2 regions of the Paenibacillus sp. LPE1-1-1.1 genome follow, and region 1 is predicted to be linked to the other one. Evidence: riboswitches for the same ligand, from Rfam matches in the RefSeq annotation. Region 1 holds a riboswitch; the other holds the start of a gene.
What was found. Region 1 has a riboswitch for cobalamin ahead of MRBLPE1_RS22865 (DUF4430 domain-containing protein). Riboswitches for the same ligand answer to the same signal wherever they lie in the genome.
Positions count from the first base shown of each region.

Region 2: another riboswitch for cobalamin. It lies ahead of MRBLPE1_RS05925 (DUF4430 domain-containing protein); the one in region 1 lies ahead of MRBLPE1_RS22865 (DUF4430 domain-containing protein).

Region 1 is NZ_JBEGHY010000023.1:1,294,164-1,302,041, reverse strand. Features, by position in the region: gene MRBLPE1_RS22870 (DHA2 family efflux MFS transporter permease subunit) at 1-1,434, shown strand, start outside; cobalamin riboswitch at 1,533-1,731, shown strand; gene MRBLPE1_RS22865 (DUF4430 domain-containing protein) at 1,933-2,724, shown strand; gene MRBLPE1_RS22860 (energy-coupling factor transporter transmembrane component T) at 2,721-3,599, shown strand; gene MRBLPE1_RS22855 (ABC transporter ATP-binding protein) at 3,581-5,230, shown strand; gene MRBLPE1_RS22850 (ECF transporter S component) at 5,218-5,904, shown strand; gene MRBLPE1_RS22845 (HNH endonuclease) at 5,958-6,647, shown strand; gene MRBLPE1_RS22840 (cellulase family glycosylhydrolase) at 6,838-7,227, shown strand; partial or broken gene MRBLPE1_RS22835 (cellulase family glycosylhydrolase) at 7,116-7,391, shown strand; gene MRBLPE1_RS22830 (hypothetical protein) at 7,472-7,878, shown strand, end outside.
Region 2 is NZ_JBEGHY010000001.1:1,353,909-1,361,786, reverse strand. Features, by position in the region: gene MRBLPE1_RS05930 (Ger(x)C family spore germination protein) at 1-1,049, shown strand, start outside; gene MRBLPE1_RS05935 (GerAB/ArcD/ProY family transporter) at 1-4, shown strand, start outside; cobalamin riboswitch at 1,174-1,374, shown strand; gene MRBLPE1_RS05925 (DUF4430 domain-containing protein) at 1,522-4,629, shown strand; gene MRBLPE1_RS05920 (S-layer homology domain-containing protein) at 4,703-6,223, shown strand; gene MRBLPE1_RS05915 (right-handed parallel beta-helix repeat-containing protein) at 6,453-7,878, shown strand, end outside.

The sequences.
Region 1 (7,878 bases):
CGAACGGAGCAGACCTACAAAGTATTTCCTATTATGATTTCTTTGCTTTTGGCCGGCTTCGTCGGCATGTTCAGTGAAACGGCTTTAAATGTAGCGCTTAGCGATCTAATTCAAGTTTTTAATATCACTGCGCCAACGGTACAATGGCTGACAACGGGCTATTTGCTCACGCTTGGCATCTTGGTTCCGGTATCGGGCTTATTGCTGCAATGGTTTTCAACGAGGCAGCTGTTTATAGCAGCGGTAAGCTTCTCCGTGCTTGGCACGCTTGTGGCGGCGCTCGCTCCGAGCTTTGATGTGCTCATGGCGGCACGCGTCATTCAAGCCATTGGTACGGCGCTTCTTCTGCCCCTGATGTTTAATACGATACTCATTATTTTTCCTGCCGAGAAGCGGGGAGCGGCGATGGGCATAATCGGGCTCGTCATTATGGTTGCACCCGCGGTAGGACCTACCATAGCCGGACTTCTCATCGAAAATTTGAGCTGGCACTGGATTTTCTGGCTGTCGCTTCCGTTCTTGGTTATAGCCCTTGTTTTTGGAATTTTCTATATGCAAAATGTCTCCACGATTACAAAACCGAAAATCGATGTTTTCTCGCTTGTATTCTCGACCCTTGGCTTCGGCGGCATCGTGTTTGCGTTCAGCAGCGCAGGTGAAGGCGAAGGCGGTTGGGGCAGCGCAAAAGTTATTACCTTTATGATTATCGGCATAGCCGCGCTTATCGTTTTTGCTATCCGTCAGTTGACGATGAAGCAGCCGATGATGAACCTGCGCGCCTTTAAGCATCCGATGTTCATAGTGGGAACGCTGATGGTGTTTATTTGTATGATGGTTATATTAGCCTCCATGCTCGTTTTACCGATGTATTTGATCAGCGGGCTGGGTCTTAGCGCGCTTACGGCAGGTCTCGTCCTATTGCCGGGGGGACTGATTAATGGTATTTTGTCCCCGGTTATGGGCAGCTTGTTTGATAAATTCGGTCCAAAATGGCTCGTTATTCCCGGACTTGTTATCTTAGCAGCCGTGCTTTGGTTTTTCTCCGGCATTACGACGGCGTCGACGCTGGCGCTTGTCATCGTGCTTCATTCCTGCTTGATGATCGGAATTTCGATGGTATGGATGCCGTCGCAGACCAATGGTCTGAACCAGCTTCCGCGCGAACTGTATCCGGACGGCACAGCGATTATGAACACGCTGCAGCAGGTGGCGGGTGCCATTGGCACGGCGGTTGCGGTTAGCATTATGACCGCTGGGATGAACAGTTTCATGAAGAATGCCGCTGATCCGGCTGACCCGGCGAATGCGCCTCTCGCTATGACGGCGGGCATACAGGATGCGTTTATTTTCGCGATGGTCGTTGCGGTCATTGGCCTAGTTGTTGCGTTCTTCATTAAACGGGTTCATGTAGAAAAGCAAAATAATAAAAAATAAAGTTACGAAACATGATGACCTCAAAGCCGAACAGGATGGCTATGTCTGATCGCTTATAGACAAACCCCCTTAATCCCGATATGATTGATAAAATAACCGAATATTTGTTAAGAGAAGGTGCAAGCAGAACGGGTTTTTGTTTGCTTAATAGGGAAGTCCGGTATCATGCCGGCGCGGTCCCGCCACTGTATGTGAAGAGCGTTTCTCTCAAAATGCCACTGTCTGTCGTAGGGATGGGAAGGTAGAGAAACGTGTTGACGCACGAGCCAGGAGACCTGCCTTTTCTTATTTTGTTTCTCATTCTTCGGGGGTAAGAATGGAGATCGGAACGTTATGCAATGCGCATGATGTTTATTTTATTTGCAGTTGCAAATCTTTAATTCGATAAAAGATCCCCTCTGAACAGGGGATCTTTTTTTTGTTTTGCAGCCCCCAGCGGCATAACGAAGAAGCTTGTCCGGTCAAAAAGAATTGAAAAAAGGAAGTAGGAAAGAATTGATGGCAAAGAACAGCAAGCGATGGTTATTCAGCTTATTGATAGGCCTGCTGGTAATTGGAGCAATCGTCGGCTGCGCGAATCCGGAAACGAACGGAAATACGGCAAGCGAGCAAACGCCAGCAAGCCAAGCTCCGCAAGAGACAGCTGTAACGGATGATAAAGGCAGCATAGAGCCTAAAGGCGGAAGCGAGAGCGCGCAACCTGCTAATTCATCTCCGACTGCGGAACCAAAGGCAACGCCCTCTGCGGTCGCGGACAAAGACGAAGATGAAAATCCGGTAAAGGATGCCGCAAGCGAGAAACCCGCTGCGTCCGTGAAACCGGCGAAGCCGACGCTATCCCCAGTGCAGGGCGATCAGCAGGTGACGCCTTCGCCAAAGCCGAATGCGTCAGAAAAGCCCGTCCAGTCTCCGTCTGCCTCACCGGCCGAAACGAAGCAGCCGATTAGTTCGGTTACGATATCGATCGTGGCGGACGAGAAAACGGGCACCGTGCTCGCGGCTACCGCCGTCGAACTGCAGAAAGACGATACCGTGCTTGAAGTGCTGAAGAGAACGACCCGCAAAAACAAAATCCAAATGGAATACAGAGGCGTAAAGGCTGCTGCTTACATTGAAGGCATTGATAATTTGTATGAATTTGATCTCGGCGCAAAGAGTGGATGGATGTACCGGGTGAACGGCGAGTTTCCAAATAAAAGCGCGGGTGCCTTTAAGCTCAAGGACGGCGATGTCATTGAATGGCTGTATACCATCGATCTCGGCGAGGATCTGGGAGCCGAGGCGGAATGAACAATGCCTTCTTCTCCGCTCATCCCATTACCAGCTTCTGCTATTATGCGGGTGTCATTGCCTTTGGCATGCTGTTATTTCATCCTGTTTTCCTCGTGACGTCGATTGCGGCGCTTACGGCTATTATTGTCATTCATGGCGAAGGGAAGCGGCTGCTTAAGCTGCTTCCTTATTATGCGCTTATGGGCGGATCGGTTGCCGTTCTTAACCCGTTGTTCTCCCATCGGGGGAGGCATATTCTCTTTTATTTCATGGATCAGCCGATAACGCTGGAAGCGATTTTGTACGGGGTGACGATGATGCTCTCGTTAATATGCATGATGCTGGCGTTTGTTTCCTTTCAGCAAATCGTAACCACAGACAAATGGATGTATCTGTTCTCGAGGGTCGCGCCGCGCACGTCGCTCCTAACCTCGATGTCGATTCGCTTCGTGCCGCTGTTTATGCGCAGGCTGGAGCAAATTACGACCGTGCAGCGGATGAAGGGGGTAACCATTCACGAGGGCAGCCTAAAAAAACGCAGCAAGGACGGCATGCTGCTCGTTCGCGTGCTGCTGACCTGGTCTTTGGAAGAAGCGCTTCAGACAGCCGATTCCATGAAAGCGAGAGGGTACGGCTCTGCCAAACGAAGCTCCTACGTAATCTATCGGATGGATCGCAGGGACTGGTATGTGCTCGGATTTTTGATAGCGGCGGGGGCCGCCTGCGCTTGGGGCTGGATGCAGGGTTATGGGGTACTAACGATCTATCCCCGTCTGGAATCGATGCATTTGCATCGGGGAGAAGGCTTCATCTTTGCTTGCTATTGTGCTTTTTTATTAACGCCAGCGCTTCTTGAAGGAATGGAGAGAAGGACATGGAAGTCATTCGAATAGATCAACTATCGTTTTATTATCCCGATACGTTAGCGGCTGCGCTCGATAACGTATCCCTATCGGTGAAGCAAGGGGAGTTTGTCGTCTTATGCGGAGCATCCGGCTGCGGAAAAACAACCTTGCTCCGTCATATGAAACAAGAGGCGCAACCGACGGGAAAGCGCTCGGGCACCGTGTTCTTTGAAAGCCTGCCGCTTGCGGAGCTGCCTGCGGTAACCGCAGCAGAGCAGATCGGTATGGTTTTTCAAAACCCGGAAAATCAAATCGTTATGGACCGGGTATGGCATGAGCTGGCTTTTTCGATGGAAAATGTCGGTTATGGCCAAGCGGTTATGCGCAAGCGGCTGGCTGAAATGAGCCATTTTTTTGGACTGGAAGATCTGCTGCATAAGTCCGTGCATGAAATATCAGGCGGTCAGAAGCAGCTGATTAACCTGGCTTCCGTACTGCTGCTGCAGCCGAAGCTGCTGCTGCTGGATGAGCCTACCTCACAGCTGGATCCGGTAGCTGCGCGTGATTTTTTGCAGCTTATATACCGCTTGAATCAAGAGATGTCGATGACAGTCATTATTAGCGAGCATCGGCTCGAGGACGTGATTCCGCTTGCCGACCGAATCGTTATGCTTGACGGCGGAAGGGTCAAATTCGATGCTGCACCCAGAGAACTGTGCCAATTGATCGGCTCCGCCGAAGCGTCAACGGATCTTTCGTATCTGCCGAGCGTGACCAAACTTTATTTGTCAGCAGAGCCGGTACGCCCGTCAGGCTATGCGAAAGAAATCCCGCTGACCGTACGCGAGGGGAAGCAGTGGCTTGCCGGGTTAGGCGGAATCCAAACGCATCCTCCCATGCAAGCGGAGGCACTGAGAGACACGCGGAACGACAAGCAGGAGCGGCTGCTGGCCTGTGAGGAAATGACGTTTAAATATGAGAAAGACGGCCCAGAGGTGTTGAAGAAGCTGTCGCTTCACGTATATAAGAATGAGTTTTTGGCGGTGATGGGCGGTAACGGCGCAGGAAAGACGACGATGCTGCAAATGATGGCTGGCTTGCTGAAGCCGCAGCGCGGCAGGATGAAGAAGGAAAAAGATATAAAGGTCGGCTATTTAGCTCAAAATCCCTTGCTGTATTTTAGCTATGACACAGTCGAGGAGGAGCTTCAGAAGATGGCTGATTATGTGAAGCTTGCCGAACGGGAGCATAAAATTGCAGGCATAGTGGCAGCCCTGCAAATTGCCGATATTTTGCCCAAGCATCCATATGACCTGAGCGGGGGGGAGCAGCAGAGAGCGGCGCTTGCGCTGGTTCTGCTGGGAGAGCCGGATGTCCTATGCTTGGATGAACCGACAAAAGGAATGGATCCCATAGCCAAGCAGCGGGCAGCCGAGCTGCTGCAGCAATTATGCCGATCAGGCAAAACGATTGTTATGGTTACCCATGATATCGAATTTGCGGCGGAGCATGCATCGCGCTGCGCGATGGTGTTTGACGGCGCGATTTCAGCCGAGGCGGCTCCGGCTCTGTTTTTTGGAAGCAATTATTTTTATACGACAGCAATTAACCGCACGGTGCGCGAGTGGCTGCCCGATGCGCTGACGACCGGGGATGTGATGGATCAATGGGTAAAATAAAGCTCTGGTTTTTAACCAGCATCGCATTGTTCGTTGCGGCGATGGCGCTGTCCTCCGCTGTTACGGATGAGCATTACCTCATGCTGAGCATCGTGCTTCTCTTCGTAACCATGCTTCCTTTTTTTTCGCGGTTCGAGAGAAGGAACATCGAAGCGCGCGAGATTGTTATCCTTGCGGTGCTGGCCGCTATTGCAGCCGTCAGCCGAGTACCTTTCGCGCCGCTGCCGAGCGTTCAGCCAACATCCTTCGTTATCATAATCGCGGCGATTGTTTTCGGCGCGGAGTCGGGCTTTATCATCGGTGCGATAGCAGCTGTCGTATCGAATATTTTTCTTGGGCAGGGTCCTTGGACGCCATGGCAAATGTTCTGCTGGGGTATGATAGGGGCCACGGCTGGCTGGCTGCGGCACACATGGCTTATAAAAACAAAAACAGGCTTGCTCGTGTTTGGGTTCGTCTGGGGATTTTTGTTTGGCTGGATCATGAATGTTTGGTTTATCATCGGCTTGCCGGACGCCTTAAGCTGGAAGCTGATTGTTATCGCCTATATACAAAGCTTTTATTTTGATCTGGCGCATGCCTTGTCCAATGTGTTTTTCCTTGCGGTGTTTGGCAGCAGTTGGATCGCGATTTTGCATCGGTTTAAGAGAAAATACGGCCTACTCGAGTCATAGCTTTGGGGAAGCTCCCGCCAGGCCGTAATAAATGCTACAATGGTAGAAAAAACATGAGGGGAAGCAATCGGGCGCTTGGTAAGGGTATGCCCGGAAAACCGATGGATGAAACAGAACCTCTTGCTGTTAAGCTTTGCGCAAGCTGTAAGGAAACGAAGCCGCTCTCCGATTTTTTGCGTCGGACAGGCAGACGCTCCAGCACAGGGGCGCGCCGCGGCGCTTGCCGGGTTTGCCGGAAGGCGAAGGCCGCGGCAGACCCTTTACCTGCTTTAGTCGATCATGAACATAAAGCGATACAAAGAACAGCGCGGGCCAAAAAAACGCGTTCGCAGCCGCCTATGCCGACAATCCCGCTGCCGAATGACTCTGCCGCGCTCAAGCAGACGCGTCAAGGCACGGTTTGGATGCGAGGCAAAACGGATAAAGGTCGTCGCTGGTATCAGGAAATAGAGCTGGAGCTTGCGGTCACGCTTGTCGATGAGCATGCTGCCGTTCTAGTAAACCGCCATACGATTCGGCGCTTGTTTAGCAATAAGGAGTTCAGGCGTTATATTTTGGAGAGAGATAACCATACCTGTTATTTTTGCGGCGAGTTTGGTGATACGATTGATCATATGCTGCCTCGCGCTAAGGGAGGGCATACGACGCCTTTGAATTGCGTTTGCGCATGTCATGCCTGTAATCAATCCAAAGCGGATCAAGACTTGCAGGCATTTATGAAAAGCGAAGACAGCATGACTTAATCTTAATCGCAATGTATGCGTTTTTGCAAAGATAGGAAGTGGGGAACCGCTAAAACGATCATTATCGTTCTAGCGGTTCCTCTTTGTTTTGGTTAATTGCGGACATCCAGCTTGCAAAGTTCAATAAATAGATAACAAATAATGAGTAAATAACGCTCACGCTTGGTTCGATACGCAAGCTTATGACGCTTTGAGCACCATTAGCTCAAAAAAAACGAATGCAGTCAGAATCGTATGGACGACAAGCGGTTCGGCATCGCGTTTACAGCAAATTATCGAACGCTGCAAAGAGCTCGGAATGATTGCAATCGTTGAATTACATGATGTAACAGGCTCAAACAGCACATCCGGTTTAAATGACATGGCCAATTATTTTGCCGGCAGTGCGGTGAAATCTATTTTGACGAGCAATGAAAAGTATGTATTGGTTAATATCGCGAATGAATGGGGGATAACAATCTCTCGGACATTGCATGGCGCGATGCCTATAAAACAGCAATTTCGACGATTCGAAATGCGGGTATCCATAATACGATTATCGTTGACGGCTCGGGCTGGGGACAAAATGCTTCACCTATAAAAGCATACGGCAATGCGCTTCTCGCGCATGACCCGGATCATAACGTCATGTTCTCCATTCATATGTATGGCTCATGGAACGATTCAAACAAAATCGGAACCGAGCTCCAAGCGATTAAAAATCTAGGCTTAGCTGTCATGGTAGGAGAGTTCGGATATAACTACAATAACGGCAACAATAATTTGGGCAGTCAGGTTAATGCTCAAGAGGTTATGGATCAGAGCCAAGCTAAAGGAACGGTTATATGGCTTGGTCTTGGACCGGGAACGATTCGAGCAATTCGTGGCTGGATATGTCGACAAGTGATTGGCAAACGCTTACAACTTGGGGGAATCTCGTTATTAACGGAACAAACGGGATTTGGGCCACATCCACAAAGGCAACTGTATTTAACGGCAGCAGCACGGCTCTATATGATTTTGAAAGTAGTAATACGGAGGGGTGGACGGCTCTTAATGTTACAGGTGGCCCGTGGTCGGTAACCGATTGGGCCGCAAGCGGCAGCAGCTCGTTAAAGGCTGACGTCACGTTAGGCGGTGGTCAATTTACACTGCAATATACCGGTTCGAACAATTTCAGCGGCAAATCCTCGATTTCCGCCAAAGTGAAGCACGCCGCTTGGGGAAGCGTAGGCAGCGGCCTGCAGGCGAA
Region 2 (7,878 bases), on a different contig from region 1:
TTAAGACATTTATTATCATAGGCATGGTCTTAACCCTTAGCGGCTGCTGGGATACTATTGATATCAATCACCGTGTATTGCCGGTTGTGATGGGCGTTTCCAAGCAGAACGGCGAATATTTGATCTATCTTCAAATTCCTGAGCCGGGTCAACATACGACGCAAATAAAAATCGTGACCGGAAGCGGGAACACGATCAATCATGCGGTCGATAAGATCAGTGCTAATTTGGAGAATCGCGTGGATTTACTACACGTGAAGGTTGTTTTGATGGACAAGAAATATGCGCAGGAGGGACTCGAAGATACCATTGCCGATTTTATGAGAGGCCGTGACGTGTCGCCTAAGACGCTGGTTACGATATGCGATGAAGATATGGATTATTTTTTTAAAACGGTAAAAAAAATGATGGAGCCCGAAGGCACGACGCTTTATGATTTTTTCGAGAAAAACGCTGGCTGGGATCCGCAAATTGCATTAACCCGGGTTTGGGAAGTATATCGCAGCATTCACTCTTATACGCGAGACGTAGCCATTCCGATCATTCGGTCGGGGAAAACGACCGCCGTTCAGCATATTGGCTCGGCCGTCATAAAAAACGGAAAAATGGTGGGGCAGATCAATTCGGATGAAACGCTGCTCTTCAATGCTTTTAAAGGCGAGAGCACGCAAGGGAAGATTGAGGTGCTGGATCATGCGAGCGTGCTTATCATAAGCAACTCTATGGATACAAAAAGCGTGATGAGCGGCGGTAAGCCTATTTTAAAAAGTGAATTAAAATTGAAGGTCGTTATCTTGGAAACAAAGGGGAACCCGACAAGTGAATTGATCAAGCAGGAGCTTGACGCTATGCTTACGGAGAAGTTCAATCAAATGTTCGCCAAGCTCCAAGCGGGCGGCGCGGATATTTTGGGTACAGGGCAATATTTCCGGCATAAAATTCCGCGGGTGCAGTTGAAAAGTTGGCGTACGGAGTATTACCCAAAGCTAAAGCTGGATCTTCAAGTAAATGCGATTATCGAAAATACGGGATTTCTCAATATGCGTTAGCGCTTCTAGGGGCCCTTCATCCATGGGATTGAGGGCTGCAGCGGCGCGCTTGGAAAAAAACAAACGGAACCTTTGTCTAATCGGTTTTTTTTTGATACAATTCACAAGTCTAGTACTTACAATTTCATAGAATAGCTAATATGGTGCTGCCGTGAAGCAAATCTTCGCAAGCAGCTTAATAGGGAAGTTCGGTCAAAGTCCGACGCGGTCCCGCCACTGTATCGCAGAGCTGACAATCATTTTATCCACTGTCCGGTTAGGACGGGAAGGAGATCGTCGAGCGATGAAGCGAAGCCAGGAGACCTGCCATAAAAGTGCTCTAAAATTCTCACGAGGATGGGAGGGAGATGTTTATTCGTGCTTCAGCGATAGGTAATTTCCTATGCTTTCTTACGCACGTAACAGCCCCAACATCTTTCCATGCGGAAGATGTTTTTTTGTTGCCAAAAAAGAACCAAAAGGAGAGAAAACATTGCTTGCCTTGAAAACATTCCTAAGAAAAAGCTTGCCTGCCATTTTAAGTTTTGTTTTAATCTTTAGTTTATTTGCGCCTCAAGTCAGTAAAGCCGCAGACCATACCGGAAACGCTGCTTTAAATGAAATGATTGGGAAAACGGTCAATTATTATAAAAATAAAAATGAAACCTTGGAATCCTGGTGGGCGATTGTCGCGCTGTGGGGAGCCGGAGAAAATCTGCAGGACGGCACTTGGAAGCTGCCTAGCTGGAAGACGATAGATCCGAAATCTACGGTTTCCGGAACCGAGTATATCCGGTATATTTTTGCATTGCTCGCCATGGGCGAGGATCCGGCTCATGCTTGGGAGACCAACCGTAACCTATACGCGGAGCTTGCCGCGCAGCAAAATCCTGCAACGGGTGCATTTGGTTCAACCAATAAACATATGTGGGCGATGCTTGCGCTCGATACGGGCGCAAAGCTGGGCAGCGATGTAGGCGGGTGGAACGCAGCCGCTAAACAAAAAGCATTAGATTATCTGCTAGGCAAGCAGCTTAGCGACGGCGGTTTCGCATTTTTTGGGAGCACTTCGGAGTCTGACATGACGGGAATGGGTCTGCTGGCGCTTGGAAACTATCAGAATGACAGCGCCGCGCAGCAGTCGATTGAGAGAATAAAAGCATTTTTGAAAACAAAGCAGTTAAACAACGAGCAAGTCATGTACGGGGAAAATTCAAACAGCATGTCCGCCGTTGTCTCGGGTTTGGCTGCCATAAACGAGGATGTATTGTCTGATCCTTGGACGGCCAATGGCAAAAGCGTTCTCGATTCTTTTGCGCTGTACCAGCTGCAGGACGGCACTTTCAAATGGAATGAAAGCGACACCGCAGGCAATGGCATGGCTACCGAACAAGCGCTGATTGCGCTCACCGATATCCAATCGCTGCAAAGCGTATGGTATCGTTTTGCTGAAGCCAAACCGCCGGTTCCGGTAGCAGCAGAACTGCAAGTAGACGGAATTTCCGGACCGATTTACGCCAAACAACAGGTAACGATTAAAAATACGGAAAAACCGGCAACGGCATTGGATTTGCTGAAGCAAGCCCTTGATCTAGCGAATCCGAAAATCAGCTACAAAGTCGTAGACAGCAGCTTCGGATCCTATGTCTCTTCTATTCATGGCCAAGCGGCGGGCAGCCTTGGCGGCTGGGACGGCTGGATGTATGAAGTAAACGGCATCGCGCCAAGCGTAGGAGCAGACGCCTACGAACTGAAATCAGCCGATGTTGTACGCTTCTACTACAGCAGATGGCCGTTGATTTCAACGGCAGCGCAAATCGCAAACGGAGCTGAAAACCCGTCAGTCGAGGTCGCGCTGATTGGAGATGAGTTTACGGAAGATGCGGTGAGCAGTAACAATTGGTCCATTCAAACAGGTAACACGGAGCTTCAGGTAAACGCGATCAGCCTAGATGGAAATAAAGCAACGGTTTCATTTACAGGAACAGCTAAAGGCGGAACGATTACCTTAAAAGCATTGGGCGCTGCGCTTGTCGGCAATACAGACAGCGATGCAATAGCTGTCGTAGTCCCTCGCGTACTAAGCGGTTCAACGGATCAAACGATTGCGATTAACGGGAATGAAAAATCCGTTCTAATCACAGAAGCAGGCGCGGCTCCGCTAACGAATAACGTCAGCCTTACCTTCGCGACGGCTGCTTTGCCTAAGGTAACAGCAGAACGAGGTAACGCATGGCTGGAGATTCCGGTCAATACGGTCGTCACATCGGCATGGAACAAAGTGCTTCAGCTGCCGCAAAATCTTAGCACGACGGAAAGCGGATTGGACGCCAAGTTGAACACCGCGCTATCTTCCGGCAGCAAGAAGGTGGATACCATTGCCGTTCGCATACAAGCAGGCGGTCCGGATAAAATCGAGTTCAACCAGCATGTCACCCTGACCATAAAAGGCCAAGGCGACAAGGAAGCAGGATTCATTGATCAATCGGGTGTATTTACGCCAATAAAAAAATATTCCGATTCGTCAGTGCGGGCAGACGAGGTTTACGCATACAGCCTAAACGGCGATTTGATTATTAAAACGAAACATTTCACCGAGTTTCTTGCTTATACCGCATCGGCATTAACGATTGGCGGAGGCGGCGGCGGTCTTCCGGCAGTTCAAACGATCACGCTTTCCGTTGAAAAACGTTCATTAAACGAGGGGGATGCCGTTGCTCCTTATGCCGTAACATTGTCCGAAGGGGATACGGCGTTCACGGCTCTCAAACGCGCACTGGAACAAAAGGGCGTGTCGCTGAATTATACGGGTACAGGCTCGAGCGTTTATGTCCAGGCGATTGGCGGTCTTGCCGAATTCGACCATGGAACGGAAAGCGGCTGGATGTATTCCGTAAACGGCGTTTTCCCAAAATCAAGCGCGGGAGCGTACACGCTGAAAAACGGCGATGTATTACGCTGGCAGTATACGAAAGATCTAGGTAAGGATCTTGGCGTACCGCTTGAGCCGGGCGAGCCGGGCGAACAGCTGCCTGGTGAGAATCCAGATCCGGCTGTTACCCCGAAATATACCGATGAAGCTGCGATTGCAAGCTGGGCACTGGCTGCCGTAACGAAAGCGACGGAGCTTGGCTTTATGCACGGCACGGGCGCAGAGCATCCGAAATTTGAGCCAAAGCGTCAGCTGACTCGCGCCGAGTTTGCTGCATTAGTCGTTAAATATGCAGGAGAAGAACCGCTGCAGGCTGATTCAGGCTTTAAGGATGTAAATAAACAGGCATGGTATTACGGTTATGTAGCGGCTGCAAAAGAAAAAGGCTTGATGTCTGGCATTTCGGGCACTTCCTTTGCTCCAAGCGAGTCCATTACTAGACAAGAAATGGCTGCAGTCCTCGTTAGGCTTAAGGGCTTGGCCGACGCGAATGCGCCTCAAGCTGCGATTAAGGACCGCGATGCCGTATCGGCATGGGCTGTTCCTTTTGTCAACGTGGCTTACCAAAAAGGCTTGATGACCGGTGATAACGGATTATTCAACCCGCAAGCTCTTGTAACGAGAGAGATGGCGGCGGTAACCATTATCAGGTTGCATGAATTGAAATAATCACCAAGCTGCCTCATGGCTAAGCGTTAGCCGTGGGGCAGCTATTTTCATAAAAGGAGCGTGTTTCTAACAAATGCTGTCTAGAAGCTTGTCGTATCGATGCTTGCTGCTCTTCATGGGCGGTATCGTATTTCTATCCTATATCGGTTCAGCCTTACTGCTGCCGGAGCAAGCGAAGGCAGCTGATCATTACAATGTAAGCACGGAAATCGAACAAGCAGCAGAGCAGATTTTAAACAGCGGCGTGATCAGCGATTGGGAGGCAGTAGGCTTGGCACGTTCGGGAAAGCCGCTGCCCGCAAGCTATTTGAAGCTGCTGACAGATGAATTGAAGGAGAGCGAAGGAGAATTCCGCAAAGTAACCGATGCGGAGCGCATTGCGATTGCTGTCCGGGCTGCCGGAGAGGATGCCGCTTCGTTTGCAGGCTATAATCTTATTGAGAGCATTTATAATCATGCAAAGATGACGAATCAAGGCACCAATGGCCCGATTTTTGCTTTGATTGCTCTGGACTGCGGGAGCTATGACGTGCCTGTGAATGCATTATGGACGCGCGCGAAGCTGGTGGATTGGCTGCTTAACCAGCAAAACGCCGGCGGAGCGTTCCCGCTATCGGAGCAAGGCGAGGATAATTTGGATATTACGGCGATGGCCATAAGCGCGCTCGCTCCATACCAAGAGCAAGCAAACGTAAAGAGCGCGGTCGCCAAAGCCGTATCATGGCTGTCTTCCCAGCAGCAGGTTGACGGAGGGTTTCAAGCCTTCGGCGAAGAGAACAGCGAGAGCGTCGCGCAGGTCATTATCGCTTTGTCGGCCGCGGGCATCAACCCGCTCGAGTCCAGCTTTTTGAAAAAGAACGGGAGTCTCCTGACCAGCCTGCTGCGCTTTCGTCAGGCAGATGGAGGCTTTTCCCATGCCGTAGGTCAGCCTTCAAACGAAATGGCGACGGAGCAGGCATTGTTGGCTTTAGTCGCTTATAACCGGTTTGCGGGACTGGAGCCGGCTTTATTCGACATTTCGGCGGATACGGATTTAACCGGCTTGAAGGAGCAGTTCGTGGATAACGGGCTAATCTCGCCATGGGCCTATGATGCGGTATACCGTGTATTCGAGGCCAAAATCATGGTAGGGGTAAGCGGCACGGAGCTTCGCTTCGATCCGAAGAAGCCGATGACGAGAGCCGGGTTTGCAACCCTGCTCATCAACCTGCTGGAGGAGGCTCCTATGAAGGATGCCGCCGAGTCGTTCAAGGATGTCCGTTCCGGCGCATGGTATTACGGCTCGATTATGCGCGCGAAGGAGCTTGGCATCATTCAAGGCATCACGGCAGATACGTTTAAACCGAATCAGGCGGTCTCGAGGCAGGAGACGGCGATTATGATTGCCAAAGCGTTTGAGCTGAAAGGAAATTCAGACCCGCTGCCTTTCCGCGATGCGAATAGCATCCAAGTCAGCGCCACAGCATACGTCAGCGCGGTATATGCAAACGGTTTGATGCAGGGCTCTAACGGAAGCTTCAATCCAAAGGCGGCCGTCACGAGGGAGATGGCGGCTGTCGTGGCGGATAAGCTGCTGCGGCTGCCTGCAGCGTAATCGAAAGAAACGGGAACGAAAGAGCGATGGTCTCTTTCGTTCTTTTTTATTGCGTTTAGCATCTATAACTATGTGCTTAGGAAATTCGAACCATTTTTGCCTAAATAAACATTTTTACCGTTAGTGTTCTTTATTAAGAATCGGGAGAGTGGTATATTTAATAGGCGGGAAGGTGGTCTGTCCATCCAAAATGATCTGATGTGTTTCGACAAAATCGAGGAGGCTTACATTGAATATATTAAAGTTAATTATAACCCTGCTGCTCGGTATGCAGCTGACGCTGCAGCCAGGCCAGTCTGCGTCCGCAAGCGAGGGAAACGCAAACGGTAATGCGCAAAATTATTACTTGATAGAGCTTTCGCGCTTTGGTATCCATAATGACGGCACGCATCCCGCGGAAACGACGAAAGGGATTAACGAAGCGCTGCGATGGGCGGCCAAGAACGGGAAAACAACGACGTCGCTGCCGTCCGGCACCTATTTGATCGATAAAGCCAGCCGCATTAATATGGTCAGCAGCATGGTCTTTGACCTGCCGATGGATGCCGTGCTGCAGAAGGAAACAAACGATAAAGAAAGCTACCATCTCATGTATTTAGGTTATGGCATTCATGATGTTACGCTCAAGGGCGGCACCTACATGGGGGATAAGGAAACACATAACTATTCTAAAAAAGACCACAAGTACAGCGCAGGAACACATGAAGGCGGATACGGAATCATCTCGCAGGGCGCAAAGAATGTAACGATTGACGGCATCAAAGCGGTTAATTTCACGGGTGACGGTCTCTTGCTTGGCGCGCACGGTACGATGGCCATGGACTTGTATGAGAATCATTTTATTTCGGGTGCGATTGACGATAAGGGGAAGAATGTTTCGAATGCGAAGAAGATCCGTACGAAGCTGCCGCTTACTTTCACCAACGCCATCTTTAAGACAGAGAAAATATTCGAACTAACCAATGCCATTAAGCTGCCCAAAGCTTTCGATATTTTTTTCTATAAAGCGAACGGCGCGTTTATAAAAAAACTTGCGAATGTTAAGGTTAGGGATCTCATTCAAATCCCGGAAGGCGCGACACAGTTTCATCTTGTATTCGACCAAGCGGCTAAGAAAGGCGCTTATGTGGAGTTTTGGAACCGGGCGGTAACCACCAATGCCGTTGTCAAAAATTCCGAATTTGCCTATAACCGAAGACAGGGAATTACTGTCGGGGGAGCAGATAAGGTGCTCATCGAGAATAACACCCTTCACCATATGAAAGGAACGATGCCTCAAGCAGGCATTGATCTGGAGGGCGGATTTGGCGAAAATGGGGACCGCAACAGCAACGTCACCATTAGGAATAACAAGTTTTATAACAACGCCTCCTATGATGTCATTCTTTATGACGGACGCGATGCAATCGTTGAGGGCAACCATTTCGCATCCAAAGGCGTGATCGGCCTTGCCATTTCCGATCCGTTCAAGGGAGCGACGGTAAAAAACAACCATTTTGACGGCACGCGAATCATAGCCGCGCATGATGCATCATTTATCGGCAACAAGATGAATGACGCTTATACGACGATTAGCGGTCCTAACATTACATTCGACGGAATGGAGTTTACGGATTCCATGTTTTCGATCAGCTCCAAGACGGCGTTTGGCGTGA